Thiocapsa bogorovii: one gene and its partner. The protein of the gene in region 2 binds, or shares a complex with, the protein of the main gene of each other region. Links are inferred from orthologs where the notes say so. Each region holds a gene or a part of one and is shown on either strand. Other genes may lie near its edges. The genes, in order: secA and secY.

What was found.
Region 1: the proteins of secY (region 2) and secA are in contact, whole or in part, in a crystal structure (PDB 3DIN), measured with the Thermotoga maritima proteins. The link is inferred for Thiocapsa bogorovii from one-to-one orthologs. Residues at the interface, in WP_004081795.1 of Thermotoga maritima: Glu108, Gly109, Glu110, Glu111, Ala236, Glu237, Arg238, Arg239, Ile240, Thr241, Ile242, Gln243, Tyr244, Ala245, Arg246, Arg247, Val248, Thr249, Gly250, Arg251, Arg252, Val253, Tyr254, Gly256, Ala257, Ser258, Thr259, Tyr260, Leu261, Pro262; in WP_004082002.1 of Thermotoga maritima: Glu261, Ala262, Arg263, Lys300, Ala301, Arg302, Thr303, Ile304, Ile305, Leu323, Tyr324, Asp325, Pro326, Val329, Ser330, Tyr333, Ile336, Lys340, Phe345, Val349, Glu363, Phe364, Tyr374, Ser375, Gly376, Gly377, Glu393, Ile395, Thr482, Ser483.

The regions. Positions count from the first base shown.
Region 1 is NZ_CP089309.1:2,018,040-2,034,203, forward strand. What follows is about bases 5,659-9,077. They hold secA (preprotein translocase subunit SecA), read right to left. Parts: upstream 8,706-9,077; coding sequence 5,859-8,705; downstream 5,659-5,858. Other genes in these bases: argJ (bifunctional glutamate N-acetyltransferase/amino-acid acetyltransferase ArgJ), read right to left, coding at 5,659-5,850; LT988_RS09200 (M23 family metallopeptidase), read right to left, coding at 8,858-9,077. Also shown: LT988_RS09165 (LOG family protein), read left to right, coding at 1-1,917; LT988_RS09170 (hypothetical protein), read left to right, coding at 2,144-2,323; cell division protein ZapD, read left to right, coding at 2,396-3,244; DNA gyrase inhibitor YacG, read left to right, coding at 3,435-3,635; LT988_RS09185 (Nudix family hydrolase), read right to left, coding at 3,665-4,615; more of argJ, read right to left, coding at 4,612-5,658; more of LT988_RS09200, read right to left, coding at 9,078-9,544; LT988_RS09205 (DciA family protein), read left to right, coding at 9,946-10,503; lpxC (UDP-3-O-acyl-N-acetylglucosamine deacetylase), read right to left, coding at 10,500-11,411; cell division protein FtsZ, read right to left, coding at 11,663-12,829; cell division protein FtsA, read right to left, coding at 13,128-14,363; LT988_RS09225 (cell division protein FtsQ/DivIB), read right to left, coding at 14,370-15,164; LT988_RS09230 (D-alanine--D-alanine ligase), read right to left, coding at 15,157-16,092; murB (UDP-N-acetylmuramate dehydrogenase), read right to left, coding at 16,089-16,164. UniProt on the Escherichia coli protein: Required for protein export, interacts with the SecYEG preprotein conducting channel.
Region 2 is NZ_CP089309.1:4,606,670-4,620,575, forward strand. The notes cover bases 10,281-13,246. They hold secY (preprotein translocase subunit SecY), read left to right. Parts: upstream 10,281-11,070; coding sequence 11,071-12,423; downstream 12,424-13,246. Other genes in these bases: rpsE (30S ribosomal protein S5), read left to right, coding at 10,281-10,421; rpmD (50S ribosomal protein L30), read left to right, coding at 10,425-10,631; rplO (50S ribosomal protein L15), read left to right, coding at 10,618-11,052; rpmJ (50S ribosomal protein L36), read left to right, coding at 12,453-12,566; rpsM (30S ribosomal protein S13), read left to right, coding at 12,652-13,008. Also shown: fusA (elongation factor G), read left to right, coding at 1-648; tuf (elongation factor Tu), read left to right, coding at 671-1,861; rpsJ (30S ribosomal protein S10), read left to right, coding at 1,866-2,177; rplC (50S ribosomal protein L3), read left to right, coding at 2,188-2,838; rplD (50S ribosomal protein L4), read left to right, coding at 2,845-3,456; rplW (50S ribosomal protein L23), read left to right, coding at 3,453-3,749; rplB (50S ribosomal protein L2), read left to right, coding at 3,782-4,609; rpsS (30S ribosomal protein S19), read left to right, coding at 4,629-4,907; rplV (50S ribosomal protein L22), read left to right, coding at 4,920-5,252; rpsC (30S ribosomal protein S3), read left to right, coding at 5,263-5,940; rplP (50S ribosomal protein L16), read left to right, coding at 5,944-6,357; rpmC (50S ribosomal protein L29), read left to right, coding at 6,357-6,557; rpsQ (30S ribosomal protein S17), read left to right, coding at 6,554-6,826; rplN (50S ribosomal protein L14), read left to right, coding at 6,918-7,286; rplX (50S ribosomal protein L24), read left to right, coding at 7,300-7,617; rplE (50S ribosomal protein L5), read left to right, coding at 7,632-8,171; and 7 more genes. UniProt on the Escherichia coli protein: The central subunit of the protein translocation channel SecYEG. Consists of two halves formed by TMs 1-5 and 6-10.

The DNA of each region.
Region 1 (16,164 bases), 2.6 Mb from region 2 along the record:
GACGCGGAAGGCTTTCGGGTCGAGGCGCGCTTTGCGATCTCGCCGCAGTTTCGCGCGCTCGTGAAGGGCCGGGAGTCCGACCTGGTCTTTGCCGCCCGCAGTCGTCTGGCACGGATGGGGATCAACATCTGTCCGCTCGACGAGCCGCTCTTCGACGGGGACCACTGCACGCTGAAACTCCAGGTGGTCTCCGCGATCCACTCCTTCGGCATCGCCGAGCACCTGGAGCATATCGTGATCCCAGGCCTGCGGGTCGGACGCCTGGTGTTCTGCCCGCAGGACAACAGGCTCGACTCCTCCGCCATCCACGGACTCATCCGGGGCAACGAGATCCAGGTCCCGGACGGCTTCTCGGTCGACAGCAACGGCTATCTCATCCTGCGGCCGCAGCGGCAGCGCTTTCGGTTTCTCGAGCCCTTGACACTCGAGCAGATCACGGCGATCGCCACGCATGCCGACGGAAAGGACCTGCTCAATCGCCTGCAGACCCGCGAAGCGGTCGACCACATCGCGCTGCCGGCGAACAACGGCCTGGTCACGGCGTGCTCCATGTTTCTGCACCGCCACTACGTGGTGCTTCGCAATCTGGACGACGCGCTCGGCTTTCATCTACAGGCGACAGTCCTCGACCCGGTCTCCACGCGCGGCACCAACGTCTACCTGGAGTTCATCAACCGCTCCGAGCAGTTGATCGTCAACCCGAGCGTGGCCGCCTCGGTGCACGACGCCATCCCGCTCACCCCGAGCCGTCGTTATTGGCACGGGCGCGCGAGCACCGCGCCCCCCGAGACCCGATCCGGCAACGACTACCCGCAGCTCGCCGAGATCTTCGATGGGCTCGAAGCCGGACCGCTCGAGGAGTGCTACTCGCATCGCATGATGGCCGTGACGCAGCATCCCGAGACCCTGCTGAACGGCGCCCGCCCCGATCGCATCTGGACCCGGCCCGTGGAACCACGCGACCCGCGCGGCGGGACCGACTTGGCGGCCGGCTTGGTCGCCGAGGGCCTCAAGCTCGACACCCGCACCGAATACGGCACCGGCATCCTGGAGGATCTTGCAGACGGCGCACGCGCGACTCTGCTGCTCGGCTACTTCCCGAATCTGATCGAGCACACCGAGATCTGCGCCGCGGCCCTGCGCCGGCGGATCGGTCGCATCGTCTTTCGGCGCGCCTCCTTCGAGCACGGGCACTTCCTCTCCGCCCGCGACCACGGCCGACTGGCCGACTACGAGGGTCTCGGCATCGAGGTCTTCTGGTGCAACGATGAACGCGCTCAAGTCGCGCGGCACGTCTTCCGGGGGCTTCGCGGTTATTTCACCTCGCCCGAGCAGGTCGATCGCTTCCGCACCAGCCTGGTCTTCGCCATCTATGGATCCATCAAGCCGCTCGACGACAGGTCAGCCCTCCAGATCGAACGTCTGCTGACCAACCTAAAGGGCCTGTTCGGAAGCGACATCAGCGTCCTAACCGGCGGCGGTCCGGGCGCCATGCTGCAGGTGACCGAAACAGCGCACCGGCTCGGTCTCCTGGTCGGCTCCAGCTACATCGAGACCCTGGACCAGAAGCCCAATCAAAGCGCCGACTATTACCAGACCTTCCAGGCACGCAGCCGCCAGTCGCGCCAGCGCTGGTTCGAGATTGCGAGCTTCCACATCTTCCTCTCCGGCGGAGTCGGAACGCTCGAAGAAATCGGCCTGACCCTGACCGACATGAAGCTCGGCGTCATCGAGTCCGGACCCATCGTCTTCTTCGACGGCTCCGGCGAGGGCTTTTACTGGGAGGGTCTCAAGACCCAATTGAACCGCATGGCGGCACAAGGCCGGCTCCCGGACTGGGTACTCGACAACATCCTCATGACCGCCGACCCCGACGCCATTCCGCGCTTCTACAAACAGACCCTCCGGCTGGGGTAGCCGCGGGGCAGACCACCGAAAGGTCCGTCGCCGCAGGATACGACTCCGGCGGGGGTTTCTTGCTCCCCGGACCGAGCACGGTTAGGATCCGCAGACTATAGGATGACGCGAGTTTCCGCCTTCGAAGCGCAGAGGGGGTGGTATGCCGTGGTGTCGGGCCGACTCCGTGTGCCGACCTCCCAACTCGTACTTCAAAGCACTCGGACGGCCAACGGATGGACCCTTTTTGAACGACGTGTTTCGACAAGTAGCACGGATCGCGGGCCAACTGCTGATCCTCTGCGCCCTGGCGGTCTCGGCATCCGCCGCGGAGCTGCCGCTCTGGGAGGTCGGCCTCGGCGCCCTCGACACGGCGGGCGGCCCGATGAGACGCCCGAGGCGCGTGCCTGCCGCGATCAGGGGATGATCGGTGCGGACGTGACAACCCCTCGCAAAATCGGGAGAATTCCGGTTATGGTACCGCGCACCGGATCGATGGATGCGCGACGTTCGAACGACTGCCGCGCCGACCGAGCCGAGATATCCGGATCCGGGTCGCGCCGAGCCCCGAGGCGCCCTTGTGTCGACACTCATGACCTTCGAGCATCCGCTGAACGAGCGCGTCCGCACCTTCCTGCGGATCGAGCATCTGTTCGAGCGACTCAACTACTTCGCGCCTCAGTACGACGCCTGGGCGACCCGTGTGGCCGTCGAGACCCTGCTCGACATCGCCGCGGTGACTGCACGCGCGGACGTCAAGAACGAGCTGCTCAAAGAGCTCGATCGCAACATCGCCACGATCAAGCGTTTCGGGGATCAGCCCGGGGTCGATCCGCGGGCATTGGACCAGGTGCTCGGCGACCTCGCGGATGCCGTCGGCGGTGTTCATCGCCTGTCCGGACCGATCGGACAGATCGCCCGAGAGGACGACCTCCTCAAGAGCGTCGCCCAACGCAGCAGTATTCCGGGCGGGGCCTGCAGCTTCGATCTACCGCAGTTCCATCATTGGCTCATCCAGGCACCGGAGATCAGGCAGGCGCGGCTCGACCACTGGCTTCAGGATCTGCGGCCGGCGGAGCGGGCGATCCGCCTCGTCCTTTCGCTCGCCCGAACCAGCGCATCGCCGCGTCAGGTGCTCGCGGAGGGCGGCTTCTTTCAGGAAGCGCTCGATGTCCAGGCCCCGGCGCAGATGGTGCGGGTCGGGATCAACGGGACCGGTGCACTCTACCCCGAGATCAGCGGTCACAAGAGCCGCTTCAGCATCCGTTTCATGAAGACCGGATCTCAAGGGCGGCCGTCTCAGATCCCGGAAAACATCCCCTTCAAGCTCACCTGCTGCGTCTTTTGAACCGCGTCCTTCACACCATGCACTGTTTCGACTCGCTCGCTGCCCAGGCACCCGCCAAACGCCTCATCCGTGGACGCGGTTCAGATGATTCGGATCCATTCCTAAACCGCGTCCAGCACGGATTCTTCGGCGTCCACCGAGCTGCGCTCGCCAACAAAGCATCGATTTTCGCACGGGACGCGGTTTAGCCATGGACACGATCGTCTCCTGTCCACGTTGCGGCAAGGCTGTCGTTTGGGGTCCGGCATCGCCCTGGCGCCCCTTCTGCAGCGAGCGCTGCCGTTTGGTCGATTTGGGCGAGTGGCTGGACGAGAATCACCGGATACCCGGCACGGAAGACGATCTCGACGATGATTCACCCATCAGCGAGCATTCGCCGGGGGCACACTGAGGCCCGGCGCACATCGCGACCCTTAGCGATCAGTCGATCGGCCAGAAACCTCGAATCGCCGCCAAGCCCTGAGCGCCATGCTCTCGGGCCACCTCCAGATCAGCTCGGGTCAAGCCACCGAGTGCATAGACCGGAAGCGTCGCCGTATCCACCAGCTCCGCGAAGCGGCGCCAGCCGAGCGGCTCTGCCCCGGGGTGGGAGACCGTGGGCTGGACCGGCGACAGCAGCGCATAGTTGAGCCCGAGACGCGCCGCGCGCATGAGATCATCGGCCGTGTGACAGGAGGCTCCGACCAGGTCGTCCGGCCGACCCGGACGCTCGCTCAGTCGGGCGAGCGCGCGTCCGCCGAGATGTAAGCCATGACGCGGGATCTCCAGTATCTCTTCCGGGTGTCGGTTCAGGAGGAGAGCTGCACCGCCTCGCTCGCAGACCACGAAGGCGCGACGCGCCAAGTCCCGATAGGCCGACTGATTCAGGTCGTGTGCACGCAGTTGGACGAGTCGGATTCCGCGCGCGACGGCGCGCGCAAGCCGAGCCAGAAAGACCTCGGGGTCAAGAGGATCAAGACCCGTGATCAGCATGCAAGCCGGCAGGCGCAGGGCTGTGATAACGGGACGATCGGCCGCGGGAAAGCAGGCCGGATCCATGGTCTCGGGACGTTGCCAGGCGAGAGGCTGCCCTTCCAAACCGGCGGGGACGCCCGCGTACGACACGACACGCCGGACATCCAGCAGGACATGGCGATCACCGTAATGGTGTCGAATGCGGATGAGCGGACGGCTGTCGTGGACCTTGATGCCAAGCTCCTCTTCAAGCTCGCGCGCCAGACCGCGCTCGGGTGATTCGCCGGGTTCGAGCTTGCCGCCCGGAAACTCCCAGAGCCCGCCCTGATGGACGCGATCCGGGCGTTTGGTGATCAGCACCCGTCCCGCAGGATCGGAAATCGCGCCGACCATCACATGAATCAGGTCGCTGCTCAACTGCGGTATTCGGCGTTGATCCGGACGTAGTCGTAGGAGAGATCGCAGGTCAAGACCCGTGCCTCGGCCGGACCCCGGCCAAGCGAGACGCGGATCAGAATCTCGGGCTCGGCCATGACGGCGGCCCCGGCCTCCTCCGTATAATCAGGTGCGCGCCCCCCATCATCGACGATCAAGACCTCGCCGAGATGGATTCGAATCCGATCAATGTCGAGATCACGAACACCCGCACGCCCGACCGCGGCCAGGATGCGACCCCAGTTGGGATCGGACGCAAAGAGCGCCGTCTTCACCAACGGCGAATGGGCGATGGTGTACGCCACCGCGCGGGCTTCATCGACATCAGCCGCGCCTTCGATCTGCACGGTCACGAGCTTGGTCGCACCCTCGGCATCGCGAACGATGGCGGTCGCCAGCTCGACGCAAACCGCATCGACGGCACTCTGGAGTACGCCGTATTCCGGCGACGCACCGTCGCGTATCTCGGGATTTCCGCAGGCCCCGGTCGCGACCAGCACGCAAGCGTCGTTGGTCGAGGTATCGCCGTCGACCGTGATGGCATTGAATGATCGGGTGACCGCCGAGCCCAAGCAGGCTTCGAGCACGCCGGGTGCCACGGCCGCATCCGTCGCGATGAAGGCGAGCATGGTCGCCATGTTCGGACAGATCATCCCGGCGCCTTTGGCGATCCCGGTGATCGACGCGGTGCGTCCGTCGATCTGGAAGGTGCGCGAGATCAACTTGGGCACCCGATCCGTCGTCATGATGGCGCGCGCAGCGGCAGGCCATGCCGATGCATCCAATCGGCCGAGCAGCTCGGGCAGTGCCGCCGCAATACGATCGACCGGCAGATGCTCGCCGATCACGCCCGTGGAGAAGGGCAGGACCTCCTCCGCGGCACAGTCGCCCAGAGCGGCGAGTGCAGCACAGCTCGACTCCGCATCCGCCAGCCCGCGCCGACCCGTACCCGCGTTGGCATTACCCGCGTTGATCAACAGATAGCGGGGCATCGCTTGACCCAAATGGGTCTTGGCGACCCGCACGGGCGCGGCGCAGAAGGCGTTCCGGGTGAAAACGGCCGCGCAGCGGCTGCCGGGGGCGAGTTCCATGACCAACAAGTCATCCCGTCCCTGATAGCGAATACCGGCCGCCCCGGCAGCCAAACGCACACCGCCGACGGGATGCCAGACCAAGTCGCGCAACTGGCCCGGGACGACGGGATCGGATGCGGTCATGGTGTCCGTCAACTCGCTTTGCCGTGGCATTGCTTGTACTTCTTACCCGAACCGCAGGGACAGGGCTCGTTGCGCCCGACCTTGCGATCGCCGCGGACATAGGGTTGAGCGTGCGCAGGTTCGGCGCCGCGAGCGCTCGCCCGGTCGCGGCCTTCGGGATCCGCATCGCCCGCGGAACCGAGACCCTCGAAGCGCTCGTGCTTGAACTCGAACTCCCGTTCCCGAGCGGGCGCCGCTCCGAGCGCGGAGACAGGCTGCGGCTCTGCACCGGGCTGTGTCTGCACCTGGAGTTTGGCGAGAGTGGCCACGACGTCGTGTTTGATGCTGTCGAGCATCGCGGAGAACATCTCGAAGGCCTCGCGCTTGTACTCCTGCTTGGGGTTCTTCTGCGCGTAGCCGCGCAGATGGATCCCCTGACGTAGATAGTCCATCGCGGCAAGGTGGTCCTTCCAATGGGTGTCTAGGGTCTGGAGCATCACCGCGGTCTCGATCTGACGCATGGTCGGCGAGCCGATGAGCTTCTCGCGATCGGCGTAAGCCGAGATCAGGGTATCGTGGATGCGTGCCCGCAGGGTTTCTTCATGGAGCGAGTCGTCCTCGTCGAGCCACTTGCGGATCGGCCAGTCGCCGCCGAAATGCTCGTTCAACGCGACACTCAGCCCTTCCACATCCCACTGCTCTTCGAGACTCTCGGGCGGAACATAGGTGTTGATCAGGCGCGTCAGGGCATCGTCGCGCATCGCCGTGACGGTATCCGAGACATCCACGCTGTCCATCAGCTCGCGGCGTTGGCGATAGATGACCTTGCGCTGATCGTTGGCGACGTCGTCGTATTCGAGCAGCTGCTTGCGGATATCGAAGTTGCGGCCCTCGACCTTGCGCTGGGCGTTCTCGATCGCCTTGGTCACCCAGGGGTGCTCGATCGCCTCGCCCTGCTGCATGCCGAGCTTTTGCATCATCTTGCCGACGCGATCGGAGGCGAAGATGCGCATCAGGTTGTCTTCGAGCGACAAATAGAAACGCGAGGAGCCCGGGTCACCTTGGCGGCCGGAGCGACCGCGCAACTGGTTGTCGATACGACGGGACTCGTGCCGCTCGGTGCCGACGACATGCAGACCGCCGGCCGCCACCACCTGGGCGTGGCGCTCCTTCCAGGCGGCGCGAATGGCGTCGCGATCGGCATCGGGACCGGCCTCTTCGAGCTCGGCCTCCAGATTACCGCCGAGCACGATGTCGGTCCCGCGACCGGCCATGTTGGTGGCGATGGTGACGGCACCGGGACGGCCGGCCTGGGCGATGATCCCGGCCTCGCGCTCATGCTGCTTGGCGTTCAGGACCTCGTGCGGGATCTTCTGCTCGACGAGCAGACGATCGATCAGCTCGGAGGTCTCGATCGAGGCGGTACCCACGAGGGCAGGCTGACCGCGAGCAACGCAGTCGCGGATGTCCTCGATGATGGCCTGATACTTCTCGTCTTGCGTGAGATACACGAGGTCGCCCCGATCCTCGCGGACCATGGGCTGATTGGTCGGGATGACGACGACCTCCAGCCCGTAGATCTGCTGAAACTCGTACGCCTCGGTATCCGCCGTGCCGGTCATACCCGAGAGCTTGGGATAGAGCCGGAAGAGATTCTGAAAGGTGATCGACGCCATCGTCTGGTTTTCGGGCTGGATGGCGACCCCTTCCTTGGCCTCCACCGCCTGATGCAGACCCTCCGACCAACGCCGGCCCGGCATCGTGCGCCCGGTGAACTCGTCGACGATGACGATCTGACCGTCGCGCACGATGTACTCGACGTTCTTCTGAAACAGCGCATGCGCACGCAGCGCGGCATAGACGTGGTGCATTAGGACGATGTTGGCGGGGTCGTAGAGACCGCCTTCCTCGGCGAGGAGTCCGATCTCCACCAGCATCTGCTCGACGTGCTCGTGACCTTCCTCGCTCAGATAGACCTGGCGCGCCTTCTCGTCGACCGAATAATCGCCGGGACCGAAGTCGGGTTGACCCTCCTCGTTGGTGATGGGGGCCTGACGCGTAAGGCGCGGAATGATCTTGTCGATCTGCTTGTAGAGATCCGTGCTCCCTTCGGAGGGACCCGAGATGATGAGCGGGGTGCGCGCCTCGTCGATGAGGATGGAGTCGACCTCGTCGACGATCGCGTAGAAGGGATCGCGCTGAACGCGCTGCTCGGCCACGAAGGCCATGTTGTCGCGCAGATAGTCGAATCCGAACTCGTTGTTGGTGCCGTAGGTAATGTCCGCGGCATAGGTCTCCTTGCGGGAGACCGGGCGCATGTGGCGATAACCTTGACCGACGGGCGGCTCGTAGCTCAGATCGAAGAGGAAGGACGCGGAATCCGGGCCGGTACCGCCCGATGAATTGATCACGCCGGTGGTCAGACCGAGGAAATGGTATATCTGCCCCATCCAGGCGGCGTCGCGCCGTGCCAAATAGTCGTTGACGGTGACGACGTGCACGCCCTTGCTCGGGAGGGCATTGAGGTAGGCCGAGAGGGTCGCGACCAGGGTCTTGCCCTCGCCGGTTCGCATCTCGGCGATCTTACCGTCGTTGAGCACCATACCGCCGACCATCTGCACATCGAAGTGACGTAGGCCGAGCGTTCGCTTGGATGCCTCGCGCACGACCGCGAATGACTCCGGAATCAGGCTGTCGAGATCCGCTCCTGCGGCAAGACGCTCGCGAAACTCCGTCGTCTTCGCGGCGAGGGCTTGATCGGAGAGTCGCTCGAGCTCGGGCTCAAGGGCATTGATCCGTGCGACTGACTTGAGCAGCGTCTTGACGAGCCGGTCATTCCGGCTGCCGAAGACCTTTTTGAGCAGATGCTTGACCATCGGATACGTTTGAGACCTGTCGGGAAAATCCCGGCATGATACCGGAATTCAATGACAGCCGCAGGTGCCGTCGCAGGTTCGGCCACCGCCGCGAGCCCGCGCAAACCGCCCCGCCGTGCACCCGGCTCGGTCCTTCGACGGATCGCCGGCATCTAACCGGGTTGACCCTCGGATGTCGCGGCCACGACCGGACGAGGCTGACGGTCGATGTAGCGGAAGGGATCGACCGCCTTTCCGTCCTTCAGAACCTCGAAGTGAACATGCGGGCCAGTCGCGGTTCCGGAGGATCCGACCGTCGCGATCTTCTGACCTTGGCGGACCATCTGCCCCTCTTTGACAAGATTGTCCTGGTTGTGGGCATAGCGTGTGACGAGCCCGTTGACATGCCGAATATCGACCGTGCGCCCGTATCCGCCCTTACGACCGCTGAAGGTGACGACACCGTCGGCGACCGCCACGATCGCGGTACCTCGCGGACTTGCGAAGTCGACGCCCTCATGGAAGAGGCGCTTCTTCTTGATGGGATGCACCCGAAACCCGAATCTCGAGGTGATGTAACCGGCGCGGACAGGCCAGCCGGACGGCATCACCTGAGCCGTGAGACCCTTCTCCATGATGACGTCTTCGATGACCTCGAGCTTGCGCTGACGGTCCTGAACCAGACTAACCATGCTGCCGAGCTCGCTGGCGATTTCGCGGATCGTAAAGTCTCGCGCCGGACCGTCTTCGGCACCGCCTCGCGGAGGCGGATTCTCGAAATCGAATTCTTCGGGGTTCAGACCGGACATCTGAACGAGTCGTTCGCCGAGTGCATTGAGCCTGAAGAGTTCAGCCTGCATGTCGCCGACGCGGGCGGTGATCGCATCGAGGTCGTCGGAGTTTGCGGGATCGGAGACGGGGGGAAGCGGTGCTGGCGAGGCTCGGGGAACAAGCGCCGGTTGAGCGGGGTTGTCGACAAGTGTTGTCAGATTTTGGTAATGCCCTATCCAGAATCCTAATCCTACCCCCGCCACGGTGAACAGGGTAACGGCCAAGAGTGTTATAACGGCCTGTCCGCGATCGGTTTTTCGTCGGTCGAGGTGGCGCATCGTCTTCCCTCTGCTGCTTCTCTAACTGGATGGGCACTGGGCACAAAGGTTAATTGTCGCCACAATCGTGGCCCAGGTCGATTCGTTTTTCCGCGCGAACGACCATCGGGATCGCTTTCGCTCAGCCGTTCGCATGTCGAGGATTACCTCCGATGCTTTATCCGAGACTGGCTCATGTCCGCGAATTGCTTCAGTCCAACCGATTGATCCGCAAGCATCTCGAGCACAGAGACCGCGAGCTGGCCTTGCTGGGAATGGTGCTGAATCGGCTGCCGGATCCGTTGCGCGCGCATTGCCGCGACGCGACCCTTGCCGGGGAGGTCCTGACGCTTGTTCTGGATTCGCCGGCTTGGCTTACCCGCACACGCTTTTTGATCGAGGACCTGGCTCGATCGCTCCAGGGCGAGGGCGTCGCCAAGATCTCGACGCAGGTCCGCATCCCGGGGGAGGGCGATGCGGCAGCGGGGGATCGAGCCGGCCCGCCAATCGAATCGCCGAAAGCGCCCAACGGCGGAAACCGACTGAGCGTTCGAGCAATCGCACATCTGCGCGGCGCGGCGGACGGGATGACGGACCCGGCCTTGGCGGAGGTCTTTCGGCGTTTCGCAAACCACCATGCCGCGGCCGCCGAGGCGGCGGTCGGGGACGGACGGGGTGAATCGCAGCGGTTGCCCGGCGTCGAAGAGAAGCTCGCTCCAGAGGCGAACTAAGCCAGCGCCACCGGGTGCGCATAGCAGATGGGAGATTGCGCGGAGTCCTCGAACACCACCTCTTCCCAGGCATCGACGTCGGCCACCAGCGCGCGCAACAGGTTGTTGTTGAGCGCATGACCGGACTTGTGTGCCTGGAAGGACCCGATCAGTGTATGACCCAGGAGATAGAGGTCGCCGATCGCATCCAGGATCTTGTGTTTCACGAACTCGTCTTCGTAGCGCAAGCCTTCGTCGTTGAGCACACGGTATTCGTCCACGACGACTGCGTTGTCCAGACTCCCGCCCAGGGCCAGATTCTGAGCGCGCAATGCCTCGATCTCGCGCAAAAAACCGAAGGTTCGCGCCCGGCTCACCTCCTTCACGAACGAGGAGGTCGAGAAATCCACGATCGCCCGGTTGGACCGCGCGTGGAATGCGGGATGGTCGAAATCGATCGAGAACTCGACCTTGAAGCCGTTGTATGGCGAAAAGCGAGCATACTTGTCGCCGTCGCGCACCTCGATCGGCCGCTTGATACGGATAAAACGCTTGGCGCGATTCTGTTCTTCCATCCCTGCCGACTGCACCAGGAACACGAACGGCCCGGCACTGCCGTCCATGATCGGCACCTCGGCCGCGCCGACATCGACATAGGCATTGTCGATCCCGAGTCCGGCAAAAGCCGACAGGATGTGCTCGACCGTCGAGACACGGACATCGCCTTTCACGAGGGTGGTGGACAGCCGGGTATCGCCCACGTTGAAAGGTGTCGCCTTGATCTCGACAGGCGCCTCCAAGTCGACCCGGCGGAAGATAATGCCCGTATCGGGCGCCGCCGGCCGCAAGGTCAGGGGGATCTTCTCGCCGGTATGCAGGCCAACACCGGTCGCCCGGATCACATTCTTCAAGGTACGCTGCTTGAGCATCGGTCGAGGTCTCCCATCGCAAGCCGTGGCGGCTGTCGGCATCCGTTGCCGGCTGATCGACGATCGAGCGTGGTCCGGCAAATCCGTGCCGGGACCACGATCGTTCTCCATTCGTCATGTTGTTTTGCGGCTCGCATGCGAGCCACCTGCCGCTAAGCTTAGGGTTTTCCCCGACGTTTATCAAGATCACTAACGAACCATTTTGAAGGCGACTGTTTTGGAAGAACTATTTGATACAGGGAAACCCCTGATCAATCCGCCTGCCGGCGCAGAAACGCCGGAATATCGAGATAGTCGAGATCGCTCTCCACGACCGCCTCGGCCACAGCCGCAGCACCGCCGCGACGATAGATCGCGGGGCGGCCGAGGTCGTTATAGTTGGGTGCACTCTCGTTGTTGCCGCCGCCGACCAGGTGCATTGCAGCCGCCTCTTGGGCACCTTGCCGCTTGAGCGTGACGCGACGCTCGCCCAAACCGGTCGCGACAACCGTGACACGCAGCTCGTCGTCCAGCGCCGGATCGATCACGGTACCGACCACGACGGTCGCATCATCGTCGGCGAAATCACGCACGGTGTTGCCGACCTCGTCGAACTCGCCGATCGTCAGACTCAGTCCGGCGGTGATATTGACCAGGATGCCCTTCGCACCGGCAAGGTCGATGTCCTCCAGGAGCGGGCTGCGGATGGCGGCCTCTGCGGCCTCGCGGGCACGATGCTCGCCGCGAGCTGCACCGGTCCCCATCATGGCGACACCCATCTCCGACATGACCGTTTTAACATCGGCGAAGTCGACGTTGATCAGGCCTGGACGAGTGATCAGCTCGGCGATGCCCTGAGTCGCATGCAACAGCACGTCGTTGGCGGCACTGAAGGCGCCGAGCAGGCTCATGTCCTTACCGAGTACCGCCAAGAGTTTTTCGTTGGGGATCGTGATCAAGGAATCGACGTGCTTGGCCAATTCCGCAATGCCTTCCTCTGCGATGCGGCGCCGTTTGGTCCCCTCGAACGGGAACGGTTTGGTCACGACGGCGACCGTCAGGATACCGAGCTCCTTGGCCACCTGTGCCACGACCGGCGCCGCACCCGTACCGGTACCGCCGCCCATGCCGGCGGTGATGAAGACCATGTCCGCCCCGTCGAGGGCCTCTTGGATGCGATCCCGATCCTCCATCGCGGAATTGCGACCGACCTCGGGATCCGCACCCGCGCCCAACCCCTTGGTGATGCCGGCACCGAGTTGAAGGATCGTCTTCACCTGCGAGCTCTTCAGCGCCTGCGCGTCGGTGTTGGCGCAGATGAAATCCACCCCTTCGATGGTCGCGGCGACCATGTGGTTGACCGCGTTCCCGCCGCCGCCACCGACCCCGACGACCTTGATGACAGCGTTCTGACTGTGGGTATCCATGAGCTCAAACATACTGTTGTCTCCTCTCGAATTCATGTGTTGCACGACCTATGAAACCCCGTACGTGCGCGCTTCGGCGAGCACGTCCCCCCGACACCGCCGCGACACCTGTCGCGGCACCGGACCGCAGGCCGCGGCCCCCGACCGATGGGGCTTGACGAAACACCCCACCCCAAATGCGCCTTCAAGTGACTGAACGCCCCCCCCGAACACATTCGACCGACTCAACCGCATCGGCTGCGACACGCGCAACGCTGAACAGGATCCGCGAAACACGCCCAAACGCGATGTGGCAGCCGACCCGATTCCATCAAAAATTGCCCTGAAACCAGCTCCGCATCCGCGACCACGCACCTCGCAGCCCGGCGGAATCCCCGATCTCGGGCCGCCGCGAGAAACGGTGCTGCCGCGCGTACATCAACAGACCCACGCCGGTCGAATAGATCGGATTGTTCACGACCTCGTCCATCCCGATCACGTACTGCGGGACCCCGAGCCGCACCGGCATATGGAAAACCTCCTCGGCCAGCTCGATCAGGCCGTCCATCTTCGAGCTGCCGCCGGTCAACACGACGCCGCCCGCGACCAGATCCTCGAAACCGCTGCGCCGCAGCTCGTTGTGCAGCAGGGTCAGGAGCTCCTCGTAGCGCGGCTCGACCACCTCGGCCAACGTCTGGCGCGAGAGTCTGCGCGGCGGTCGATCCCCGATGCTCGGAACCTCGATGGACTCGCTGTTGGCCGCCAGCTGTGCCAGGGCACAGGCATGCTTGACCTTGATCAGCTCGGCATGCTGCGTCGGCGTGCGCAGTGCGACCGCGATGTCGTTGGTGACCTGATCGCCGGCGATCGGGATCACCGCGGTGTGGCGAATCGCCCCGTCCGTGAAGACGGCGAGATCCGTCGTACCGCCGCCGATGTCGACGACACAGACTCCGAGCTCCTTCTCGTCGTCGCCGAGCACCGAGTAACTCGAGCTGAGCTGAGCGAGCACCAGATCGTCGACCTCGAGCCCGCAGCGCCGGATGCACTTGACGATGTTTTGGGCGGCACTCACCGCACCCGTGACCATATGCACACGGGCTTCGAGCCGCACGCCGCACATCCCGATCGGCTCGCGGATGCCCTCCTGATCGTCGATGATGAATTCCTGCGGCAGGATGTGCAGGATCTTCTGATCAGCCGGGATCGCCACCGCCCGTGCCGCATCGATGACTCGGTCGACGTCGGCCTGGGTCACCTCGACCTCCTTGATCGCGGTGATGCCGTGCGAGTTGAGGCTGCGCACATGGCTGCCGGCAATCCCGGCATGGACCGAGTGGATCTCGCAGCCCGCCATCAGCTCGGCCTCCTCGACCGCACGCTGGATCGACTGGACGGTCGACTCGATGTCGACGACGACGCCCTTCTTCAGACCCCGCGAGGGGTGTGTGCCGATGCCGATGATCTCGATCTGGTTGTCGTCCTTGAGCTCGCCCACCAAGGCGGCCACCTTCGAGGTGCCGATATCCAGGCCCACCAATAGATTCTTGTCGTTACGTCTCGACATCCGGTCTCATCCTCGTTTGCCGGATCGCCTCTGGCGATCCGTTGTCGCACGAGCCTGCGGCTCGGCGTTCGCTGCCCATTTCACGGCGAAACCATTGCTGTAGCGCAGGTCCACCACCAGCGGCTGACCGGCCGCCTCCAACTGTGTCGCGCTGGCGATATAGCGCGCAAGTCGCTGATCGATGTCCTCCGTGCCGAGATACAACTCGACACCCATGACCAGCTCGACGCGCCACGCCCCCCGCGGGTCGACGGAGAGCGACTGAATGAGATGGCCGATCAACATCAGATCGTCGCGCCACTGCACATAGCGCTTCACCACCTCCGGCGCACGTCGATCCTCGCCTTCGAGCAGCGGGAGACCCGCCGGGACCGTACCCGTGCCGGGCCGAAAAACGATGCCCTCGGCCGTCACCAAACCGTCGCGATTCCAGCGCGCGATCGGGCGGTGCTCCTCGACCTCGACCTGCAGCCGATCCGGCCAAACGCGTCGCACGGTAGCGTGACCGACCCAGGCCAAGTCCTCGGCGGCCTGCTTCAGATCCTTCAAATCGGCCGTTAGGATGCCGCCGCGCAGCCGCTCGCTGATGGTCTCCTGCAACAAGCGCGATGAGTGGTGATGCAGCTCGCCCTCCACGGCGATGATGCGCACAGGCAACAACTGCGGCTCCCAAAGGCCCAGCAGCCAAATGCCGCTCGCCATGACCGAGATCAGAAGGAACCCGACGAGAGCGAGCCAACGCCCGGAGCGACGTGGACGCACTTCCTCGACCGTCGGAGTGATGTGAGCCGGGTCAACCACGGTCGAGACTCGTCTCCAGGATTCGCAACACCAAGGTATCGAAGTCCAGCCCCGCCACCCGAGCAGCCATCGGGACCAGGCTGTGGTCGGTCATGCCCGGGACCGTGTTGATCTCCAGCAGGAACGGCTCTCCGCTCCCGTCGACCATCAGGTCGACCCGTCCCCAGCCGCTCGCCCCGGTGGCCTCGAAGGCGTCGAGCGCGAGTCGCTGCAGCCGCGACTCCTCCACTTCGGGCAAACCGCAGGGGCAGTGATAACGCGTGCTGTCCGCCCGATACTTGGCTTCGAAGTCGTAAAAGGCGTGCGGCGTTTCGAGTCGGATCATGGGGAGCGCATCCCCCCCGAGCACGGCGCAGGTGTACTCGGCGCCATGAATCCATCGTTCGGCGAGGACCAGGGCATCGTAACCGCGGGCCGCGCGCCAAGCATCGGCCAGCGAGGCCATGTCCTCGACACGCGCCATGCCGATGCTCGATCCCTCGTGGACCGGCTTGACCATGAGCGGGAAGCCAAGCGCCTCTGCGGCTGCCAGATCGGCGTCCGTGCGCAGCAACACCGAGGCGGCTGTGGGCAAACCGCACCCGGTCCATGCCAGCTTGCAGCGATACTTGTCCATGCCGAGCGCCGAGCCCAGCACACCGGAACCCGTGTAGGGCATCCCGATGGTCTCCAGGGCACCCTGGATCTGGCCGTCTTCGCCACCGCGCCCGTGCAGGATGACGAAGGCGCGATCGAAGCCGCCGGTGCGTAGGTCTTCGAGCACACGCTCGTCCGGATCCAGCGGATGGGCATCGATACCCTGACGCAGCAGGGCCGCCAGCACGGCACTTCCGCTCTTGAGCGAGATCTCGCGTTCCGCCGCACGCCCGCCGAGGAGTACTGCGACCTTGCCGAACCGAGCGCGCGCCTGGATCTTCTCTGGTGTCATGAATGCTCTCCGGCGATGTGTTTGACCTCGGGCACCAGTCTGACGCCGGTGGCGTCCTCGACCCGGCGCTGC
Region 2 (13,906 bases):
GGTGCGCCGCAGGTCAGTTACCGCGAGACGATCCGAAAGACCGTCGAGCAAGAGACCAAGTTCGCACGCCAATCCGGCGGTCGCGGTCAGTACGGTCACGTCTACCTCCGTATCGAGCCGCAAGAGGCGGGTGTCGGGTACGAGTTCGTCAATGCAATCGTCGGCGGCACGGTTCCGAAAGAATACATTCCGGCGGTCGACAAAGGCATTCAGGAGGCGATGAAGAACGGCATTCTGGCCGGCTTTCCGATGGTGGACATCAAGGTCACGCTCTATGACGGCTCTTACCATGAGGTCGACTCGAGCGAAATGGCCTTCAAGATTGCCGGCTCGATGGGGATCAAGGAAGGGGCGGCCAAAGCCAAGCCTGTCCTGCTCGAGCCCATTATGAAGGTCGAGGTCGTGACGCCCGAAGAGAACATGGGCGACGTCATGGGCGATCTGAATAGTCGTCGCGGCATGATCCAGGGGATGGACGATGCGCCATCCGGCAAGATCATTCGTGCAGAGGTCCCCTTGTCCGAGATGTTCGGCTATGCAACGGACCTCCGGTCGGCCACCCAAGGGCGGGCGACCTACAGCATGGAGTTCTGTAAGTACAACGAAGTGCCCGCCAGCATTGCCGAAGCGGTCTCCAAGAAACAGTAACGAGCGACAGGGGTAGAGTGGGATGTCCAAAGCAAAATTCGAGCGCAGCAAGCCACACGTGAACGTCGGCACGATCGGCCATGTCGACCACGGCAAGACGACCTTGACGGCGGCGATCACGACGCACCAGTCGAAGCAATTCGGCGGTGAGGCGCGCGCCTACGACCAGATCGACAATGCCCCGGAAGAGCGCGAGCGCGGGATCACGATCGCCACGGCGCACGTGGAGTACGAGACCAAGAACCGTCACTACGCCCATGTGGACTGCCCCGGCCACGCCGACTACGTGAAGAACATGATCACGGGTGCGGCGCAGATGGACGGAGCGATTCTGGTGGTGAGTGCCGCGGACGGCCCGATGCCGCAGACGCGCGAGCACATCCTGCTGTCGCGTCAGGTCGGCGTGCCTTACATCGTGGTGTATCTGAACAAGGCCGACATGGTCGACGACGCCGAGCTGTTGGAGCTGGTGGAGATGGAAGTGCGCGAGCTGCTCTCGAGCTACGACTTCCCCGGCGACGACACCCCGATCGTGACCGGCTCGGCGAAGCTTGCCCTGGAGGGCGACACCTCCGAGATCGGCACCCCCTCGATCGACCGTCTGATGGAAGCGCTCGACAGCTACATCCCGCAGCCCGAGCGTGCGGTGGACGGTGCCTTCCTGATGCCGATCGAGGACGTCTTCTCGATCTCCGGTCGCGGCACCGTGGTGACCGGACGTATCGAGCGCGGCGTCGTGAAGGTGGGCGAAGAGGTCGAGATCGTCGGCATCAAGGACACCGTGAAGACCACCTGCACGGGTGTGGAGATGTTCCGCAAGCTGCTTGATCAGGGTCAGGCCGGGGACAACGTCGGCGTGCTGCTGCGCGGCACCAAGCGTGAAGACGTCGAGCGTGGTCAGGTCCTGGCCAAGCCCAAGTCGATCAACCCGCACACCCACTTCGAAGCCGAGGTGTACGTGCTGAGCAAGGAAGAGGGCGGTCGACATACCCCGTTCTTCAACGGTTATCGTCCGCAGTTTTACTTCCGCACCACCGACGTGACCGGCGCCTGCGAGCTGCCCGAGGGCATCGAGATGGTGATGCCCGGGGATAACGTGAAGATGACGATCAAGCTGATTGCGCCGATCGCCATGGAAGAAGGGTTGCGCTTTGCGGTACGCGAAGGCGGCCGCACCGTCGGTGCCGGCGTCGTTGCGAAGATCATCGAGTAAAGGCATGAATAACCAGAGAATTCGTATTCGCCTGAAGGCGTTTGACCATCGCCTGATCGACCAATCGGCTCGGGAAATCGTCGATACCGCCAAGCGCACGGGCGCACAGGTTCGGGGTCCGGTGCCGCTTCCCTCGAAGAAGGAGCGATTCACCATTCTGGTCTCGCCGCACGTCAACAAGGACGCGCGCGACCAGTACGAGTTGCGTACGCACAAGCGACTGATGGATATCGTCGACCCGACCGACAAGACGGTCGACGCATTGATGAAATTGGATCTGGCCGCGGGCGTCGACGTCCAGATTAAGTTGAGCTGAGGACGAACCCATGGCGATCGGATTGATTGGGCGTAAGGCCGGCATGACCCGGCTGTTCAGCGAAGACGGAGACAGTATCCCTGTCACCGTCATCGAGGTGCAGCCGAACCGGGTCAGCCAGGTCAAGTCTGCCGAGACTGACGGTTACAGCGCGATTCAGGTCGCCTTCGGGAATCGGAGGGCCTCACGCGTGACCAAACCGATGGCCGGCCACTATGCCAAGGCGGGTGTCGAAGCCGGCGAATGCCTGCGCGAGTTCCGCCTGGATAGCGGCGAAGGTACCGATCTCGCCGTGGGCTCGGAAATTTCGGTCGACATCTTCGCGCCGGGGCAAAAGGTCGATGTGCGGGGCGTGACCAAGGGCCGCGGCTTTGCCGGTGCCATCAAGCGGCATCACTTCGCCGGGCAAGATGCGACACACGGCAACTCTCTGTCGCATCGTGCTCCAGGTTCGATCGGACAGAACCAGTCGCCGGGTCGGGTTTTCAAGGGAAAGAAGATGGCTGGCCATCTGGGTGCCGCCAATCGCTGCACGCAGAACCTCGAGGTCGTGCGTGTCGACGCCGATCGGCAGCTTCTGCTGGTGCGCGGCGGCGTTCCCGGTCCGACCGGTGGCCGTTTGGTCGTGTTGCCGTCCGTGAAGCACAAGAACAAGGGTTAAGCACTGATGGAGCTCACGATTCGAAACGATGCCGGCGGTTCCAGCCTGCAGGTTGCGGACACCGTCTTCGGCGTCGACTACAAGCCCGGTCTGATTCATCAGGTCGTCAACGCCTATATGGCCGGTGCACGCGCCGGGACTCGGGCTCAGAAGACACGCGCCGAGGTCTCGGGTGGCGGGGCCAAGCCGTGGCGCCAGAAAGGCACCGGTCGGGCACGGGCAGGTAGCTCGCGCAGTCCGATCTGGCGCTCGGGCGGCGTCACCTTTGCAGCGAAGCCACAGGACTACAGCCAGAAGGTCAACCGCAAGATGTATCGCGGTGCCGTGCGTTCGATTCTATCGGAGCTGGTTCGTCAAGGGCGGTTGGTCGTCGTCGAGGATATGCGCCTGGATGCCCCGAAGACCAAGGATCTGCTGGCGCTGCTGAAGCGCCATGAGCTGACGGACGTGCTCATCCTGACAGACGGGCTCGACGACAACCTTTATCTGGCGTCGCGCAATATTCCGAAGGTCGATGTGATGGCGGTTCAGGACGTCGACCCGGTCAGTATGGTCGCGTTCGACACCGTGCTCGCCACCGAGGCGGCCGTGAAGCATTTGGAGGAGCGGTTGGCATGAACAACGAGCGTCTCATGAACGTCCTGTTGGCGCCGCTCGTCTCCGAGAAGACGACCCGAGCCGGCGATCTTGCCGGTCAATACGGTTTCCGCGTTGCGACCGATGCAACCAAGCGCGAGATCGCGCGTGCCGTCGAGCTCTTGTTCAACGTGAAGGTCGACGGGGTACAGGTCCTCAACGTCAAAGGAAAAAACAAGCGGCACGGCCAACGCCTCGGCAGGCGCAACGACTGGCGCAAGGCCTATGTGCGTCTCGAAGCCGGCCATGATATCGACTTCGGCGGCGGCGCCTGAGCGGGCCGGCCCACAGCAGCGGATAGACCAAGATGGCAATCGTAAAGACCAAACCGACTTCGGCCGGGCGGCGTTTCGTCGTCAAGGTGCAGTCCCCCGAGCTGCATAAGGGTGCGCCCTACGCGCCGCTCTTGGAGAAAAAGGCCAAGCATGGCGGGCGCAATAACCTCGGGCGCATCACCGTGCGTCACCAGGGCGGCGGACACAAGCAGCACTATCGCCTTGTCGATTTCAAGCGCAACAAAGAAGGTGTTCCGGCGGTCGTCGAGCGGCTCGAATATGATCCGAACCGGACGGCTCATTTGGCCCTCTTGAAGTATGCCGATGGCGAACGCGCGTACATCATCGCGCCAAAGGGTCTTGCAGTCGGCGGTCGTGTCGAGGCCGGCGAGGCTGCGCCGATCAGTGCCGGAAACTGCATGCCGCTGCGCAATATTCCGGTGGGTACTCAGGTGCATTGCATCGAGATGCGTCCCGGAAAGGGCGCACAGATTGCGCGGGCCGCGGGCAGCTCGGCCCAATTGGTTGCGCGTGACGGAAAGAGCGCGACGTTGCGGTTGCGGTCCGGCGAGATGCGCAAGATTCACGTCGACTGTCGCGCCGTGATCGGCGAGGTCGGCAACAGCGAGAACAGTCTGCGCAAGCTCGGGAAAGCCGGTGCATCGCGCTGGCGGGGTGTACGGCCGACCGTCCGCGGTGTGGTCATGAACCCGGTTGATCATCCGCACGGCGGCGGCGAAGGCCGCACCTCGGGCGGGCGCCACCCGGTGACACCTTGGGGCGTGCCGACCAAGGGTCACAAGACGCGTAAGAACAAGCGGACCGACGCGATGATCGTCCGACGTCGCGGACGCAAGTAAACAAGGCGAGGTTGAGCAAGTGCCACGTTCGATTCGAAAAGGACCCTTTGTCGACCACCATCTGATCAAGAAGGTCGAAGAGGCGGTCGCGCAAAACAGTAAGCGCCCCATCAAGACTTGGTCACGCCGTTCCATGGTGCTGCCCGAGATGGTTGGGTTGACCATTGCGGTCCACAACGGGCGTCTGCACGTGCCGGTGCTCGTCAACGAAAACATGATCGGCCACAAGCTCGGTGAGTTTGCATTGACCCGGACCTACCGGGGACATGCCGCCGACCGCAAGGCGAAGAAGCGCTAGCCGGAGATGGGGATGCGAGCCGAAGCAACACTGAAATATGCACGGGTCTCGGCCCAAAAGGCCCGGCTGATCGCCGACATGATCCGCGGGCGCGACGTCGAAGAGGCCCTGAACACCTTGACCTTCAGTACTCAAAAGAGTGCGGAGATCATCAAGAAGGTTTTGGAGTCGGCGGTTGCCAATGCCGAACACAACGAAGGCGCCGACATCGACGAGCTGAAGGTCGCGTCGATCCAGGTGGACGAGGGGCCGACCATGAAGCGGATTCGCCCCCGTGCCAAGGGTCGTGCGAATCGAATCATGAAACGCACCAGCCACATTCGGCTGACCGTAGCGGAAGGCTAAGGGGACCAGTATGGGACAGAAAGTTCATCCGACCGGCATCCGCCTTGGCATCGTCAAGGACTGGACCTCGAAGTGGTACGCAACGTCCAAGGACTACGCGAATTTCCTGAATACCGACATCGAGGTGCGCTCCTTCCTGCGCAAGGAATTGGCCAAGGCATCGGTGAGTCGGATCCAGATCGACCGCCCGGCGAAGAACGCGCATATCACCATCCACACGGCGCGTCCCGGTGTGGTGATCGGCAAGAAGGGCGAAGATATCGACAAGCTGCGCGCCCGCGTCTCTAAGATGATGGGGATCCCGGTCCACATCAGCATCGAGGAGATCCGCAAGCCCGAGCTGGATGCGCAGCTGGTTGCCGAAGGCATCGCTCAGCAGCTCGAGCGCCGCATCATGTTCCGCCGCGCCATGAAGCGTGCGATTCAGAACACCATGCGCCTCGGGGCCGAGGGTGTCCGCGTCAACGTCGCCGGTCGCTTGAATGGAGCCGAGATTGCACGCACGGAGTGGGCGCGCGAAGGTCGCGTCCCGCTGCATACGCTGCGCGCCGACATCGACTACGGTTTCGCCGAGGCCCGCACCACCTACGGCGTGATCGGTGTGAAGGTTTGGATCTTCAAAGGCGAGGTATTCGGTGACCAGATCCCCGAGGAACCGGCGCCGAAGGCGTCCGCAAGAAGGGGATAGGTCATGCTGCAACCAAAACGTACGAAATTCCGCAAACAGCACAAAGGCCGCAATCGTGGTCTTGCGCAAAGCGGCAACAAGGTGAGCTTCGGCGACTTCGGCTTGAAGGCGGTGGGTCGCGGCCGATTGACGGCGCGCCAGATCGAGGCCGCGCGGCGCGCGATCACGAGAAAGGTCAAGCGCGGCGGAAAGCTCTGGATCCGAGTCTTCCCCGACAAGCCCGTTTCGAAAAAACCACTCGAAGTCCGTATGGGTAAGGGTAAGGGTAACGTCGAGTACTGGGTGGCTCTGATTCAGCCGGGTCGAGTTCTCTACGAGATCGAGGGCGTGACCGAAGAGCTGGCTCGCGAGGCGTTCGAGTTGGCCGCGGCCAAGCTCCCCGTGCAGACCACCTTTGAGAGACGGATGATCCTGTGATGAAGGCGAACGAGCTAAGAACACGTAGCCCCGAAGAGCTTGAAAAAGAGCTAATGAACCTGTTGCGCGAGCAATTCAACCTGCGGATGCAAAGGGGTACCGGACAGTTGTCGAAGCCCTCGCAAATGAAGGCCGTGCGTCGGGAGATCGCCCGCGTGAAGACGATTATGGGTGAGCAGAAGACGAGGGCGGCGTCATGAGCGAAGAGACGATCAGCAACCCGAGCAGTAATCGGACCCTCGACGGCCGCGTCACCAGCAGTGCGATGGACAAGACCATCACGGTGCTCATCGAGCGGAAGGTCAAGCATCCTCTGTACGGGAAGTTCATGCGTCGGTCGACCAAGATCCACGCCCATGATGAGGAGAACGCATGCTCCGCGGGTGATTTGGTTCGTGTGGAGCAATGTCGCCCGTTGTCCAAGACCAAGACATGGCGCTTGATCGAGATCATCGAAAAGGCCCGTTGAGACCCGTCGCAGTCGTCTCGCTTCAGACATGACAGCGGGAGACGCCGAAAGCAGGTTATCCGGGCAGCACAACAGGTTTAGGTAAACAACAATGATTCAGATGCAGACCGATCTCAGTGTCGCCGACAATAGCGGCGCGCGGCGGGTGCAGTGCATCAAGGTGCTCGGCGGATCGCATCGGCGTTACGCGGGCATCGGCGATGTGATCAAGGTCACCGTCAAGGACGCCATCCCGCGCGGCAAGGTCAAGAAAGGCGACGTCTACAACGCGGTCGTGGTGCGTACGCGCAAAGGTGTGCGCCGTCCGGACGGCTCGACCGTCCGTTTCGACGGCAACGCAGCCGTGCTCTTGAACAACCAGCTTCAGCCGATCGGGACTCGTATCTTCGGGCCCGTGACGCGCGAGCTCCGCGGCGAGCGGTTCATGAAGATCATCTCGCTCGCGCCTGAAGTTCTGTAGGGGGTCGGGAGAGATGCAGAAGATCAAAAAGGGTGACGACGTCATGGTCATCACCGGCAAAGACAAGGGCAAGCGAGGCACGGTGCTGAAGGTGCTCGACAAGGATCATGTGGTCGTCGAGAACATCAATATCGCCCGGAAGCATCAGAAGGCGAATCCGCAGGCCGGCGAGCCGGGCGGGATCGTCGACAAGGTGATGCCGATCCAGGTGTCGAACGTCGCGCTCTACAACCCGCAGAAAGGCGGTCCGGATCGAGTCGGTTTCAAGATTCTCGAAGACGGCCGAAAGGTTCGCGTATTCAAGTCGGACGGCGAAGTCGTCGACGTCTGACCGAAGGAAACGAGATGACCAGACTACAGAAAGAATATCAGGACCGCGTCGTCGGACAGCTGCGCGAGCGGTTCGGCTTCAAGAGCGTGATGCAGGTTCCGCGGATCGAGAAGATTACCCTGAACATGGGAGTCGGCGAGGCGATTGCGGACAAGAAGGTCATGGATAATGCCGTGGCCGACCTGCGTCTCATCGCCGGGCAGCAACCGATCGTGACCTTTGCGAGGAAGTCCGTCGCAGGCTTCAAGATCCGCGAGGGATGGCCGATCGGCTGTAAGGTGACCCTGCGTCGCGAGCGTATGTACGAGTTCCTGGATCGTCTGGTCAGCGTCGCCATCCCGCGTATCCGCGATTTCCGCGGACTGAGCGCGAAGGCTTTCGACGGACGCGGCAACTACTCGATGGGCGTGCGCGAGCAGATCATCTTCCCCGAGATCGATTACGACAAGATCGATACGCTGCGGGGTCTGGATATCACCATCACGACAACGGCGCGGACGGACGAAGAAGGGCGTGCGCTGCTCGAGGCGTTTAACTTCCCATTCCGCACCTGAGGCCGATACGATGGCGAAAAAAAGCATGATCGCGCGCGATCGCAAGCGCACCGAGATCGCATCCCGGTTTGCAGTCAAACGTGCCGCCTTAAAGGCAGTCATCAATGACCGCGGTTCGAGCGGCGAGCAGATCGAAGAGGCGCTGGTCAAGCTGCAACAGCTCCCGCGTGACGCCAGCCCGACGCGCCAGCAACGTCGCTGCCGGATCAGCGGGCGGCCGCACGCCGTTTATCGCAAGTTCGGGCTTTCGCGCAACAAGATCCGCGAGGCCGTGATGCGGGGCGATGCGCCCGGCGTGGTCAAGGCCAGTTGGTAGTCTATGTTCGACCCCTACCGTTAGGGTCTACCAGGCCGTAGCGGTTTTTTGAAACCTGACGGGTATCGCACCGAAGAGGTGGTCTGACCCCCGGAGAAGCTCATGAGTATGTCGGATCCGATTGCGGATATGCTGACGCGTATCCGCAACGGCCAGCAGCGCGGCAAGATCACGATCGCGATGCCTTCGTCCAAGCAGAAGGTCGCGATTGCGAACCTCCTGAAAGCCGAGGGTTATATCGCCGACGCGACCGTCGAGGCGAATGGCAACAAACCCGAATTGGTGGTCAAGCTCAAGTATTTCCGGGGTAAACCCGTGATCGAGCAACTCACCCGTGTCTCGCGTCCCGGCCTGCGGATCTACCGCGGCAAGGACGACCTGCCCCAAGTCTGGGCCGGGCTCGGGATCGCGATCGTCTCCACGTCCAAAGGCTTGATGACCGACCGTGCCGCCCGCGAGGCGGGACACGGTGGCGAGATCATCGCCTACGTCGCTTAAGAGAGGATCCGATCATGTCACGAGTCGCAAAGGCGCCGATTGTCGTACCGAAAGGTGTGACGGTCGAAGTAGCGGGCCAGGACGTCACGGTCAAGGGCTCGAAGGGAACCATGGCGTGGTCAGTCCACCCCGCGGTGAGCATTACGCAGGTCGACGGCGAACTCCGCTTCGCTCCGGCCGAAGGCCATGAGAACGCCTGGGCCATGGCGGGGACGACACGCGCTCTGCTGAACAACATGGTGGTGGGCTGCAGCACGGGTTTCGTGCGCAAGCTCTCGCTGGTGGGCGTCGGCTATCGCGCGCAGGCGAAGGGCAATGTGCTCAACCTGAGCCTTGGCTTTTCCCATCCGATCGACTATCCGGTTCCCGCGGGAATCACGATCGAGACCCCGACCCAAACCGAGGTCGTCGTCACGGGGGCCGACAAACAACGTGTCGGTCAGGTCGCCTCGGAGATCCGGGGATTCCGGCCGCCGGAGCCCTACAAAGGCAAAGGCGTGCGTTACGCGGACGAAGACGTCCTGCGTAAGGAAGCCAAGAAGAAATAGGGGTCTCAGAAATCATGGACAAGAAACAAGCTCGCCTGCGTCGTGCGACGCGGGCGCGGGCGAAGATTCGCGAGCTGGGTGTGTTTCGACTGTGCGTACATCGCACCCCGCGCCACATCTACGCCCAAGTCATCGCGCCGGAAGGCAATCGCGTCGTGGCCAGCGCATCGACGGTGGAGCCCGCGTTTCGCGAAGCGATTCCGGGTCACAAGGGCAATGTCGGTGCGGCTGCGACGATCGGCAAGGCGATTGCCGAGCGGGCGCTTTCCGCCGGCGTGGAGACCGTAGCCTTCGATCGCTCCGGGTTTCGCTATCATGGCCGTCTCAAGGCGCTGGCGGATGCCGCGCGTGAGAACGGTCTGAAATTCTAGGAGTACGAGCATGGCGAACTTCAATCCGAAGAACGATGGAGACGATCTCCTCGAAAAGCTGATCGCGGTCAACCGGGTCGCCAAGGTCGTCAAGGGCGGGCGGCAATTCGGTTTCGCGGCCTTGACGGTCGTCGGAGACGGTAAGGGGCGCGTCGGGTTCGGTCGCGGAAAGGCCCGCGAGGTGCCGGTCGCGATTCAGAAGGCGATGGAAAATGCGCGCAAGAACATGATCGAGGTGAAGCTCAACGGCAACACCCTGCAATATCCGCTGAACGGGCGGCACGGCGCGGCGAAGGTCTTCATGAAACCGGCGTCCGAAGGCACGGGGATCATCGCCGGCGGCGCGATGCGCGCGGTCTTCGAAGTGCTCGGCGTTCAGAACGTGCTGGCCAAGTGCATCGGGACCAATAACCCGATCAACGTGGTTCGTGCCACCGTGCAAGGCCTGCGGACCATGAACGATCCCGAGACCATTGCCGCGAAGCGCGGCAAAACGGTCGCCGAGATCCTGGGGTAGACAATGGCCGACAAAAAGATGATGAAGGTCAAGTTGGTGCGGAGCGTCCACGGCCGTCTCGCCAATCACAAGTCATGCGTGCGCGGTCTCGGGCTGCGTCGTATGCACCATGTGGTCGAGGTCGAGGATACGCCCTGCACACGCGGCATGGTCAATACCGTGTCGTATATGGTTTCGATCGTGGAGGAGTCTCGCGATGCGACTCAATGATCTCAAGCCCGATCCGGGCAGCCGTCCCGCCGCGAAGCGTGTCGGTCGCGGAATCGGCAGCGGCCTGGGCAAGACCTGCGGACGCGGTCACAAGGGGCAGAAATCCCGTAAAGGCGGTTTCCACAAGGTCGGTTTTGAAGGCGGGCAGATGCCGCTGCAGCGTCGTCTGCCGAAGGTCGGCTTCCGCTCGCGTACGGCCGCGTCACGTGCGGAGGTTCGCCTAAGCGAGCTCTCGCGCGTGGAAGGCGACACGATCGACTTGCTTTCGCTGGTTCAGGCCCGCGTCCTGAGTCAGTCGATCAAGAGCGCGAAGATCATTGCTTCGGGTGAGGTCGGAAGGGCCTTCACGGTTCGCGGCGTTGGGGTGACCAAGGGTGCCCGTGCCGCGATCGAAGCAGCCGGCGGCAAGATCGAAGACTAGCTTAAAGGCACGAATCGGATGGCTAAGAATGTCGGATCGATGGGGCAGTCCCTCGGCGGTATGGGGCGACTGACCGAACTGCGGGCGCGGTTGCTGTTCGTGGTCGGTGCTCTCCTGGTCTATCGCATCGGGACCTTCATCCCCGTTCCGGGTGTGAACCCCGAGGCCTTGGCCATCCTGTTCGACCAAAACCAGGGCTCCATCCTGGATATGTTCAACATGTTCTCGGGCGGAGCCTTGGAGCGTGCGAGTCTCTTCGCACTCGGGATCATGCCCTACATCTCGGCGTCGATCATCATGCAGTTGATGACCTCCGTGGTTCCGAAGCTCGAGCAGTTGAAAAAGGAAGGTGAGTCGGGGCGCCGCAAGATCACCCAATACACACGCTACGGCACGGTCGTATTGGCGACCTTTCAAGCGGTCGGGATCTCGATGGCGCTGCAGGGGCAGACCGCCGGCGGCTCGGCTCTGGTGAGCCATGCCGGCATGGGCTTCGTCTTCACGGCGACGGTTTCCCTGGTGACCGGAACCATGTTCCTGATGTGGCTTGGCGAGCAGATCACCGAGCGCGGAATCGGCAACGGCATTTCCTTGATCATCTTCGCCGGGATCGTCGCCGGTCTGCCCGCGGCGTTGGGCGGGACACTGGAGCTTGCACGCACCGGAGAGATGAATTCGCTTGCGGTCTTGGCGCTGTTTGCCATGGCACTCGCGGTGACCGCCTTCGTGGTCTTCGTCGAGCGAGGCCAGCGGCGGATCACGGTGAACTACGCGCGGCGCCAGCAGGGGCGAAAGATGATGCAGGCGCAGAGTACGCATCTTCCGCTGAAGCTAAACATGGCCGGGGTGATTCCACCGATCTTTGCCTCGAGCATCATCCTGTTTCCCGGGACCCTGGGGCAGTGGTTCGGGAGCAGCGAAGATATGCGCTGGTTGGCGGACATTACCTCCAAGCTGTCGCCGGGGGAGCCGATCTATGTCTTGCTCTACGCGGCCGCGATCATCTTCTTTTGCTTTTTCTATACCGCCTTGGTCTTCAATGCCAAGGATACAGCCGATAATTTGAAACGCTCCGGTGCCTTCATTCCTGGGATCCGGCCGGGCGAACAAACAGCGCGATACATCGACACCGTGATGACGCGGTTAACCGCGGCGGGTGCGATCTACATCACCGCGGTCTGTCTGCTGCCCGAGTTTCTCATTGTCGGTTACAACGTGCCTTTCTATTTCGGCGGCACCTCTTTGCTGATCGTCGTGGTGGTGGTGATGGATTTCATGGCCCAGGTTCAGGCTCACTTGATGTCACATCAATACGAGGGCTTGATGCGGAAGGCAAACCTAAAGTCGCCGGGCGCCGGCATGCTGCGCTGAGTGGCGCTCGAGTCTGAAGGAGAGAACAAATGAAAGTGAGAGCATCGGTCAAGAAGTTGTGCCGGAACTGCAAGATTATCCGCCGCAACGGCACTGTTCGGGTCATCTGCAAGGACCCACGACACAAACAACGCCAGGGATAGGATCTCAGGCTTGATTGACGACTTCAGTTTGATATACTACGCGGTTTACCCGCTTGGCAATTTGGATTTCAGGGGTTTCTAAGCTATGGCCCGTATCGCCGGCGTCAACATCCCGGACAAGAAGCACGCAGTGATCGCGTTGACTTCGATTTATGGCATCGGCCGCGTGCGTGCCGCTGTGATCTGCGACGCCGCCGGTGTTCCGCGCGATGCCAAGGTTCAGAACCTCACGGAAGAAGAGGTCGACAAGCTGCGCAGCGAGGTCGGCAAGTTCTCCGTTGAAGGTGACCTGCGGCGCGAAGTGTCGATGAACATCAAGCGCTTGATGGACCTCGGCTGTAACCGCGGTATTCGCCACCGTCGTGGCTTGCCGTTGCGCGGCCAGCGGACCCGCACGAACGCACGTACCCGCAAGGGTCCGCGTCGTCCCATCAAACGATAAGGGCGCTTGGGCGCAGCGAAAGGGCTGGATAACCTCGAATGGCTAAACCGACTCGTACGATCAAGAAAAAGATCAAGAAGCAGGTTGCGGATGGGATTGCTCACGTCCACGCCTCCTTCAACAACACCATCATCACGATTACCGACCGCCAAGGCAATGTGTTGTCGTGGGCGACCGCAGGCGGGTCCGGGTTCCGGGGATCGCGCAAAAGCACGCCCTTCGCCGCACAGGTTGCGGCCGACAAGGCCGGCCAAGCGGTCAAGGATTACGGGCTTCGCAATCTCGACGTCAACGTGAAGGGGCCCGGTCCGGGTCGCGAATCGGCGGTGCGTGCGCTCAACAACGCCGGATTCAAGATCACGAGCATTACCGACGTGACACCGATCCCGCACAACGGCTGCCGCCCGCCCAAGAAGCGGCGCGTCTGATACAGGAACAGGTAGAGACATGGCACGTTATACAGGCCCAACCTGCAAACTCGCACGGCGCGAGGGGACCGATCTCGCCCTGAAGAGTCGCGCGCGTTCGCTGGACACGAAGTGCAACCTCGAAAAGCAACCCGGTCAGACGACCGACCGTCGGCGTCGGCTCTCCGACTACGGGGTCCAACTTCGCGAGAAGCAGAAGGTTCGCCGGATCTACGGGCTGATGGAGCGGCAATTCCGGAATTACTACAAGAAGGCTGCGCAAGCGAAGGGCGCGACTGGCGAGAACCTGCTGCAGCTCCTCGAGCGGCGCCTCGACAACGTTGTGTACCGGATGGGTTTCGGCGCCACGCGCTCCGAGGCACGTCAGTTGGTCAGCCACAAGGCGATCTTGGTCAACGGCCGAGTCGTCAACATCGCCTCCTACCAAGTAGGCGCCGACGACCACGTCGAGGTCCGAGAGGCCGCGAAGA